Regions from separate parts of the Bradyrhizobium sp. 45 genome, predicted to be linked through region 1. Evidence: predicted binding sites of a transcription regulator. Region 1 holds the regulator's gene; the other holds the start of a gene.
The links. The regulator PhoB, encoded in region 1, activates phosphate uptake and scavenging genes when phosphate is short. The targets are predictions, from matches to a motif close to TGTCATNNANCTGTCAT.
Positions count from the first base shown of each region.

Region 2: the regulator PhoB is predicted to act here: its motif matches at 1,488-1,504, upstream of IVB42_RS38915 (RNA degradosome polyphosphate kinase).

Region 1 covers NZ_JADPIX010000049.1:54,368-59,267, reverse strand. The annotation lists gene pstB (phosphate ABC transporter ATP-binding protein PstB) at 1-641, shown strand, start outside; gene phoU (phosphate signaling complex protein PhoU) at 652-1,368, shown strand; gene phoB (phosphate regulon transcriptional regulator PhoB) at 1,391-2,098, shown strand; gene IVB42_RS06780 (GcrA family cell cycle regulator) at 2,337-2,849, opposite strand; gene IVB42_RS06775 (aspartate aminotransferase family protein) at 3,305-4,507, shown strand; gene argF (ornithine carbamoyltransferase) at 4,507-4,900, shown strand, end outside.
Region 2 covers NZ_JADPIX010000154.1:370,924-375,823, reverse strand. The annotation lists gene IVB42_RS38925 (CDP-alcohol phosphatidyltransferase family protein) at 137-679, shown strand; gene IVB42_RS38920 (DnaA/Hda family protein) at 772-1,449, shown strand; gene IVB42_RS38915 (RNA degradosome polyphosphate kinase) at 1,578-3,770, shown strand; gene ppx (exopolyphosphatase) at 3,786-4,900, shown strand, end outside.

The sequences.
Region 1 (4,900 bases):
CGGGCTGCGGCAAGTCGACCCTGCTGCGCATCTTCAACCGGATGTACGACCTCTATCCCGGCCAGCGCGCCACCGGTCAGCTCATGCTCGATCAGACCAACATTCTCGACCCCAGGCTGGACCTCAATTTGCTGCGCGCCCGCGTCGGCATGGTGTTCCAGAAGCCGACGCCGTTCCCGATGACGATCTACGAGAACATCGCGTTCGGCATCCGTCTCTATGAGAAGATCTCGAAGTCCGAGATGGACGGCCGCGTCGAGAAGGCGCTGCGCGGCGGCGCGCTGTGGAACGAGGTCAAGGACAAGCTCAACGCCTCCGGCCTGTCGCTCTCCGGCGGCCAGCAGCAGCGCCTCTGCATCGCCCGCACCGTCGCGGTGCGGCCCGAGGTGATCCTGTTCGACGAACCCTGTTCGGCGCTCGACCCGATCTCGACCGCCAAGGTCGAGGAGCTGATCCAGGAGCTGTCCGAGGATTACACGATCGCTATCGTCACCCACAACATGCAACAGGCGGCGCGCGTCTCCGACAAGACCGCCTTCATGTATCTCGGCGAGCTGATAGAGTTCGACGACACCAGCAAGATCTTCACGTCGCCGTCAGATCGGCGCACGCAGGATTACATCACCGGCCGGTTCGGCTAGGAGACGCGACATGGGTTCTGAACATACCGCAAAGGCTTTCGACACCGACCTCCAGGAACTCACTCGCCTGGTCGCCGAGATGGGCGGCATCGCCGAGCGCATGATCGTCGAGTCCGTCGACGCGCTGATCCGCCGCGACGTCCCGCTCGGCCAGCGCGTCGTCGCCATCGACACCGAGCTCGACGCGCTGCAGAAGCGCATCGAGGAGCGTGCGGTGCTCACCATCGCCCGCCGCCAGCCGATGGCGGTCGATCTGCGCGAGATCGTCGGCGCCATGCGCGTCGCGACCGATCTCGAGCGCATCGGCGACCTCGCCAAGAACATGGGCAAGCGCGTCGCGGCGCTGGAGACGGACTTCCATCCGCTCAAGCTGTTCCGCGGCCTCGAGCACATGACCGACCTCGTGCAGCAGCAGGTCAAGTCGGTGCTGGACGCCTATGCCGCGCATGATTTGCCGGCGGCGATGGCGGTGTGGAAGGGCGACGAGGAAGTCGACGCCATCTGCACCTCGCTGTTCCGCGAACTCCTCACCTACATGATGGAGGATCCGCGCAATATCTCGTTCTGCATCCATCTGATGTTCTGCGCCAAGAACATCGAGCGGATCGGCGACCACGCCACCAATATCGCCGAGACCGTGTTCTACATGATCGAGGGCCAGGCGATCACCGACAAGCGGCCGAAGGGCGACATGACGACCTTTGCCAACACGGTACCGAACACCTGAAGACTTAAGGAGCGACGACCCGATGGGCGCACGCATTATGGTGGTTGAGGACGAGGAAGCCCTGACCGAGCTTCTCCGCTACAACCTCGAAGGCGACGGCTATGACGTCGAGACGGTGATGCGCGGCGACGACGCCGACACCCGCCTCAAGGAGCACATCCCCGATCTGATCGTGCTCGACTGGATGCTGCCGGGCCTGTCAGGCATCGAATTGTGCCGGCGGCTTCGCACCCGTCCCGAGACCAAGCAGCTCCCGATCATCATGCTCACCGCGCGCGGCGAGGAGAGCGAGCGGGTGCGGGGTCTTGCGACCGGCGCCGACGATTACATCGTCAAGCCGTTCTCGGTGCCGGAGCTGCTGGCGCGCGTGAAAGGCCTGCTGCGGCGCGCGAGCCCGGAGCGCCTCGCCACCGTCCTTGCTTTTGGCGACATCGAGCTCGACCGTGACAAGCGCCGCGTGGCGCGCTCGGGCCGGCCGATCGATCTCGGTCCGACCGAATATCGCCTGCTGGAGTTCTTCCTGGAGCATCCGGGACGGGTGTTCTCGCGCGAGCAGCTGCTCGACAGCGTCTGGGGCCGCGACATCTATATCGACGAGCGCACCGTCGACGTGCATATCGGCCGCCTGCGCAAGCTGCTCAATCTCGGCCGCGAGCAGGACCCGATCCGCACCGTCCGCGGCGCCGGCTACGCGCTGGATGATCGCTTCGCGAAGGCGGAGCAGGTGTAGGGTTGCAGGCTTGTTTGTTGGCGAGCTGTCCCTGCATTCTCAGCCGTCGTCCCGGACAAGCGAGCGAAGCGAGCGCTGATCCGGGACCCATAACCACCGAACGTGGTTTGGCGAAGACTCGGAGTGACCCCTTCCGCACGATTATTGCGTGCTCGGAGTATGGGTCCCGGCCCCCCGTGCGCAATTGCGCACTAGGCCGGGACGACACTGAAATTGTTGAACTGTCTTCGCGTGACGACTAACGGGGACCCGGCTTTACCGGTGCGCGGCGCCGATCCGACGCGGGCTGGTACGCAACGCGCGAGTGCTGGGCGCAATAGGGCAGTCCGGACAGCGCCCTTCCACCGCAGAAGAAGAAGTCCGGGCTCGAGGGATCGCCGACCGGCCAGTGGCAGGTCGCCTCGTTCAATTCCAGCAGCGACAGCCGCTGGCTCATCGGCACCACGTTGTCGTAGGTGACCGGATCCGGCTCAGCCTCGACCTCGAAGGCCTGCGCCAGCGCGGTGTTGCCGCGCGAGATCGGGCGGCTCACCCGCATCATGTGCTGCGCGGGGCGCGCCTTGCGCGGCCGCGGCGCTGCCGATGATGGGCTCTTGGCGCGGCCCGAAAGGCCGAGCCTGTGCACTTTGCCGATCACGGCATTGCGGGTCACATTGCCGAGCTCCGCCGCGATCTGGCTGGCCGAAAGTCCGGCCTCCCAGAGCTTTTTCAGCTGCTCGACGCGATCATCGGACCAGGTCAAAACCGTCATTGCACCCTTTCCCTCGCTGCGCGCCAGCCATCCTGGGGCCTCGCAGCGAATGCCTAAGCCTTCAAAAACCCGTGCCGCCAGAATCCCTTAAGGCTCGCCGGGCGCGTCTTGAACGCCCGAACGTTTACGCCGGTACATAAGGACTTAAAGATCAGAACCACTGCACGAGATGTCGTATCTGACAATCCAAACGCTACAATATGGCGTGACTCCCGCGCAAGAGTCCGCCGACTCGCTTCCACATGTTCCGTGGCCAAATCCCGCAAAATCGGCACCGCAAGACTACGGATTCAGCGTTTCGCGAGGCTTTCCGGGCGGCATTGACACCCGTTTCACCAGGCCTAAGATAGTCGCACGTGCCGCCCTCAAGAGGCGGCACGTTTCGTTTTCCGGGCCGGTCGATGGTGCGTTGCGCAATGCACGCTCACTCCGTCCGCAACATTCAAGTGACCATCATGACTAACAGCGCAGCGCCGCATTTGCTCCCCGTTTTCGCCAGGTCCGACCTTGGTTTCGAGCGTGGCGAAGGCTGCTGGCTGATCGCGACCAATGGCGAGCGCTATCTCGATTTCACCTCCGGGGTGGCGGTGAATGCGCTCGGCCATGCCCATCCGGCGCTGGTCGCGGCGTTGCAGGAGCAGGCCACCAAGCTCTGGCACATGTCGAATCTGTTCCAGAGCCCGGACGGCGAAAAGCTCGCCGCGCGCCTGTGCAATGAAAGTTTCGCGGATTTCGTGTTCTTCTGCAATTCCGGCGCCGAAGCGCTGGAATGCGTGATCAAGGTCGTGCGCCGTTATCACGCCGCAAAGGGTCATCCCGACCGCTATCGCATGATCACCTTCGAAGGCGCCTTCCATGGCCGCACGCTGGCGACGCTGGCCGCAACGGGATCGGCAAAATATCTCGAAGGTTTCGGCCCTCCGATGGAGGGCTTCGACCAGGTTGCGCATGGCGATCTCGATGCCGTGAAAAAGGCAATCGGTCCGCAGACCGCCGGCATCCTGATCGAGCCGATCCAGGGCGAGGGCGGTGTGCGTTCGGCAACGCCCGCCTTCCTGAGGGCGTTGCGCCAGCTCTGCGACGAGAAGGGTCTGTTGCTCGCCTTCGACGAGGTGCAGACCGGCATGGGCCGCACCGGCGATCTGTTCGCGTACCGCCGCCTTGGCGTCGAACCCGACGTGATGTCGCTGGCCAAGGCGCTCGGCGGCGGCTTCCCGATCGGCGCCTGCCTTGCGACCGCCGAAGCGGCGTCCGGCATGACGCCGGGCTCGCACGGCTCGACCTTCGGGGGCAATCCGCTCGCGATCGCGGCTGCGAACGCCGTGCTCGACGTCATGCTCAAGCCCGGCTTCTTCGACCACGTGCAGAGGATGTCGCTGCTGCTCAAGCAGAAGCTCGCCTCCGTGATCGACCGTCACGGCGATGTCGTCAGCGAAGTGCGCGGCGAGGGCCTCCTGATCGGCATCAAGGCCGTGGTGCCCTCCGGCGATCTCGTTGCAGCCTTGCGCGACCAAAAGCTGCTCACCGTCGGTGCCGGCGACAATGTCGTGCGTTTCCTGCCGCCTTTGATCGTCACCGAAGCCGAGATCGAGGACAGCGTCGGGCGGCTCGAGCGCGCCTGCACCGCGTTGTCCGGCAACAAGCGGGCGGCAAGCTGATGAGCAAGTCGCCCGATAAAACACCGAAGCACTTCCTCGATATCAACGAGCTGCCGCTGTCGGAGCTCAAGCGCATGCTCGCTGCGTCCTCCGCGATGAAGGCGAAGCAGAAGGCGCATCAGCCGGTCAGGCCGCTCGAAGGCAAGACCCTGGCGATGATCTTCGAGCGCCCCTCGACGCGGACGCGGGTGTCTTTCGACGTCGCCATGCGCCAGCTCGGCGGCGAGCCCATCATGCTCACCGGCGCCGAAATGCAGCTCGGCCGCGGCGAGACCATCGCCGACACCGCGCGCGTGCTGTCGCGCTATGTCGACGCCATCATGATCCGCATCCTCAATCACGATGCCCTGCTGGAGCTTGCAGCGAACGCCACCGTGCCCGTCATCAACGGCC
Region 2 (4,900 bases), on a different contig from region 1:
TGCGGCTGGTTACGTCGAATTCCGGGGACGCGCAATGGCTCGCATGGCGCGCCGCCGTATACTATGTAGAGATATCAACCGGTTCAGCCTCCAAAGGGCCGAATTCGAGGTCAGGCCGGGTGCCGGGAAGCGCCGTGTGAGTATACCGAACATCATTACTTTGGGCCGCATCATGCTGGTCCCGATCATCGTCTGGGCCATCGTGTCGAGCCAAATGGAGGTGGCGTTCGCCGTATTCCTGATCGCCGGTATCAGCGACGCGGTCGACGGCTTCCTTGCCAAGCGCTTCAACATGACGAGCGAGCTCGGCGCCTTGCTCGACCCGCTCGCCGACAAGGCGCTGCTGGTCTCGATCTACATGGCGCTCGGCATCTGGGGCGCGATTCCGCGCTGGATCGTCATCCTGGTGGTCTCGCGCGACATCATGATCGTCGCCGCCGTGATCATATCGTGGCTGTTCGACCGACCTGTGGAGATGAAGCCCTCAAAGGTATCCAAGCTCAACACTGTGGCCCAAGTGGCGTTCGCGGCGCTGGTGCTGGCCGCCCTCGCCTTCGGCTTCAAACCCGGTCCTTATGATATAATCCTGATGGGCCTCGTCACGGTCTTCACGCTCTCCTCCGTGTCGCTCTATCTTGTCGAATGGTTGCGGCACATGAGCACGATCGAGGCCAAGTGAGTTGGGAGCGGCCCCGTAAAAGGCCAACTCCCGCTCGATTAGGTCGCATCTCGTCAAACGAAGCCGGCACGCCGGCACGGAGCAAAGCAAGCGTGCCAAGCCGCGTTCATCCCCGACAGTTGGCGTTTTCGCTTCCGCATGCGGAGAGCCTGAGCCGGGACAATTTCCTCGAAGGCCCCGTCAACGCCGCCGGTCTTGCCCTCATCGACGCCTGGCCGGAATGGCCGAACCGAATCATGTGGCTGGCCGGCCCGGAAGGAAGCGGCAAGAGCCATCTCGCCGCGATCTGGGCCGAGGCTTCAGGCGCCCGCTCGACCACGGCCAATGGGCTGACCGCCGAGGCCGTCCCGGCTGCGCTCGCCACCGGCGCGCTGGTGGTCGAGGATCCCAAAGCCAGGGAATTCGACGAGCGCGCCCTGTTCCATCTGATGAATCTGGCCCGCGAGGACGGCGCCTACGTCCTCTTCACCGGACGCGAGGTGCCCGCGTCTCTCGAGATCGAGCTCGCCGACCTGCGCTCGCGGCTCCGCGCCGTCCCCGTTGTCTCGCTGCTGCCGCCCGACGACCAGCTCTTCCGCGGCCTGATCGTCAAGTTCTGCGCCGACCGCCAGCTCGCGGTGGACGAGAGCGTGGTCAGCTACCTCGCCACTCGCCTGGAGCGGTCCTCGGCCGCCGCCCGACGGGCTGTGGACCTGCTGGACAGCGAGGCCTTGCGCCTCGGCCGCCCCGTCACCCGGGCCCTGGCGGCCGAGCTGCTCCGGGATGTCTGACCAAGGCGGGTTGACGCGGCCGGGCGGCGGAACATCAATGTCATCGAAACGTCATCGCTCTAACACATGCTCCCGCGGGTTTTGCGCGTAAGTCGCAAATTGGGGCGAACTGGATGGACCGACTTCTGATGGATTCTGCGCAAGCTGTTGAAGTTAAAGAAAAAGCCCCGGAAGCCGAAGGCCCGCCGGCGATCGCATCGAGCCCCGAGCGGTTCATCAATCGCGAGCTTTCCTGGCTGCACTTCAACCGCCGCGTCCTGGAGGAATCGGTCAATCCCAGCCACCCCATGCTGGAGAGGGTGCGATTCCTGTCGATTTCAGCGAATAACCTCGACGAGTTCTTCATGGTCCGCGTCGCCGGCATCAAGGCCCAGGTGCGCGAGGGTATTGCTGAGCGCAGCCCCGACGGTCTGACCCCGTCCGAGCAGCTCGCGCTCATCAACCGGACCGTCTCGCAGCTTGCCTCCGACCAGCAGGCAATCTGGCGCGACCTGCGCGGCACGCTCGCCGACGAGGGTATCGTGCTGGTCGAGGGCAAGGAGGTCACCAAGGCGGAACGAACCTGGGTCGAGGACTACTTCCTCAGCAACGTGTTCCCGCTGCTGACGCCGCTCGCGATCGACCCGGCCCACCCCTTCCCGTTCATTCCGAGCCTCGGCTTCACCATCGCGCTCCAGCTCACGCGCGCCGCCGACGGCAAGCAGATGAACGCGCTGATCCGCATGCCCGGCAAGATCGACCGCTTCATCCGTCTGCCGGCTGACGGCAAGGTCGTCCGGCTGATCTCGCTGGAGCAGGCCACCGCGCTGTTCATCAACCGCCTGTTCCCCGGCTACAATCTTCACGGCCAGGGCGCCTTCCGCGTCCTCCGCGACTCCGAACTCGAAATCGAGGAAGAGGCCGAGGATCTCGTCCGCCTGTTCGAGACCGCGCTGAAGCGCCGCCGCCGCGGTTCGGTGATCCGACTCGAGATCGACGCCAAGATGCCGGAGCAGCTGCGCAGTTTCGTGCAGCACGCGCTGTCGACCGCCGACGACGAGGTGTTCCTGGTCGATGGCGTGCTCGCCATGAACGAGCTCTCGCAGCTCACCCGCCTTGACCGGCCCGATCTCGAATTCACCCCTTACGTGCCGCGCCATCCCGAGCGCGTGCGCGAGCAAGGCGGCGACATCTTCGCTGCGATCCGGCAGAAGGACCTCGTCGTCCATCACCCCTACGAATCCTTCGACGTCGTGGTGCAGTTTCTCCAGCAGGCGACGCGCGACCCCGACGTCGTCGCCATCAAGCAGACGCTCTACCGCACCTCCAGCAACTCGCCGATCGTGCGCGCGCTCGTGGAAGCCGCCGAAGCCGGCAAATCCGTCACCGCGCTGATCGAGCTGAAGGCCCGCTTCGACGAGGAGGCCAACATCCGCTGGGCGCGCGACCTCGAACGCGCCGGCGTGCAGGTCGTCTACGGCTTCCTCGAACTGAAGACCCACGCGAAACTCTCGATGGTGGTGCGGCGCGAGGGCGGCAGCCTCACGACCTACGTCCACACCGGCACCGGCAATTACCACCCGGTGACCGCGCGCATCTACACCGACCTCTCCTACTTCACCTCGGAGCCGACCATCGGCCGCGACGCCGCGCGCGTGTTCAACTTCATCACCGGCTACGCTGCGCCGAGCGATCTGGAAAAGATGGCGGTGTCTCCGCTGACCTTGCGCAAGCGCATCATCGAGCACATCCAGGGCGAGACCGCGCATGCGCGGCACGGCCGGCCTGCTGCGATCTGGATGAAAATGAACGCGCTGGTCGACCCCGATATCATCGACGCGCTCTACGAGGCCTCCCAGGCCGGCGTGCAGGTCGAGCTCGTGGTGCGCGGTATCTGCTGCCTCAGGCCCGGTATTCCCGGCCTGTCGGAGAACATCCGCGTCAAGTCGATCATCGGACGATTCCTCGAACACGGCCGAATTTACTGCTTCGGCATGGGCCAGGGCCTGCCGAGCGCGAAAGCGGCTGTATATATCTCCTCAGCCGACATGATGCCGCGCAACCTCGACCGCCGCGTCGAGGTGCTGTGTCCGCTGCAGAATCCCACGGTGCATCAGCAGGTTCTCGAACAGATCATGGTCGCGAATCTCAAGGACAATGAACAGAGCTGGCAATTGTTGCCGGACGGGTCCTCAACGCGTATGAAGACCGCGAAGGGCGAGGAGCCTTTCAACGTCCACAACTACTTCATGACAAATCCGAGTCTGTCTGGCCGTGGTAAGTCGCTCAAGGAATCCTCGCCGCGCCGCCTCACGCGCCGTAATGAACGTCATCAATCCTGATCCGGGATCGTCGACGTGAAGCGGCCGCGCAAGCGCGGCTCGAGCGTCGCGGTCATCGACATCGGCTCCAACTCGGTCCGTCTCGTCGTCTACGAGGGACTGACGCGGAGCCTCATTCCCATCTTCAACGAGAAGACGCTGTGCGGCCTCGGGCGCGAAGTGCAGAGCACGGGACTGCTTGCGCCCGACGCCGTCGACAAGGCGCTGACCTCGCTCAAGCGCTTCCGTGCGCTGTGCCGGGTCATGCAGGTCGGGCGGGTGTTTGCGATTGCGACCGCCGCCTGCCGCGATGCCTCCAACGGCGCCGACTTCATCGCGAAAGCCGAGCGCATCTGCGCGGTGAAGATCGAGATCCTGTCGGGCCCGCGCGAGGCGCGGCTGTCGGCGCTTGGCGTGATCTCCGGCATCCATCATCCTGACGGCATCGTCGGCGACCTCGGCGGCGGCTCGCTCGAACTGATCGACGTGCGCAAAAACACCGTGCGCAGCGGCGTGACGCTGCCGCTCGGCGGCCTCGCGCTGCAGGACCTCGCGCATAAATCCCTGAAACGCGCCGACCGCATCGTGCGCGAAGCGCTCGATGGGGTGCCGCAGCTCAAGGCGGGGAGCAGCCGCAGCTTCTACGCGGTCGGCGGCACCTGGCGCGCGCTTGCGCGCATCCACATCATCCAGAGCGGCTATCCGCTGCAGGTGATGCACGGCTATTCGATTTCGGCGGCCGAGGCGCTCGATTTCTCGCGTCGTCTCCGCCGGCTTGCGGCCGCCGGCATGCTCGCCGACATCGAGATCGTCGCCGATGCCCGGCGTCCGCTCCTCACCTATGCGGCGCTGGTGCTCGAGCACATCATCCGGGTGGCGAAGCCGAAGACCATCGTGTTCTCGACCTTCGGCGTGCGCGAGGGCCTGCTGCACGAGAAGCTGCCGGAGTCCGAGCGCAACAAGGACGGACTGATCTGCGCGGCCGAGGAGCTGAACCAGCTGCTGTCGCGTTCGGCAAAGCACGCCCGCGAGCTGATCGCCTGGACCGACCGCCTCGCGCGCGTGGTGAAGCTGCGCGAGACCGAAGAAGACCGCCGCCTGCGCCACGCCGCGTGCCTGCTGTCCGACATCGGGTGGCGCGTGCATCCCGA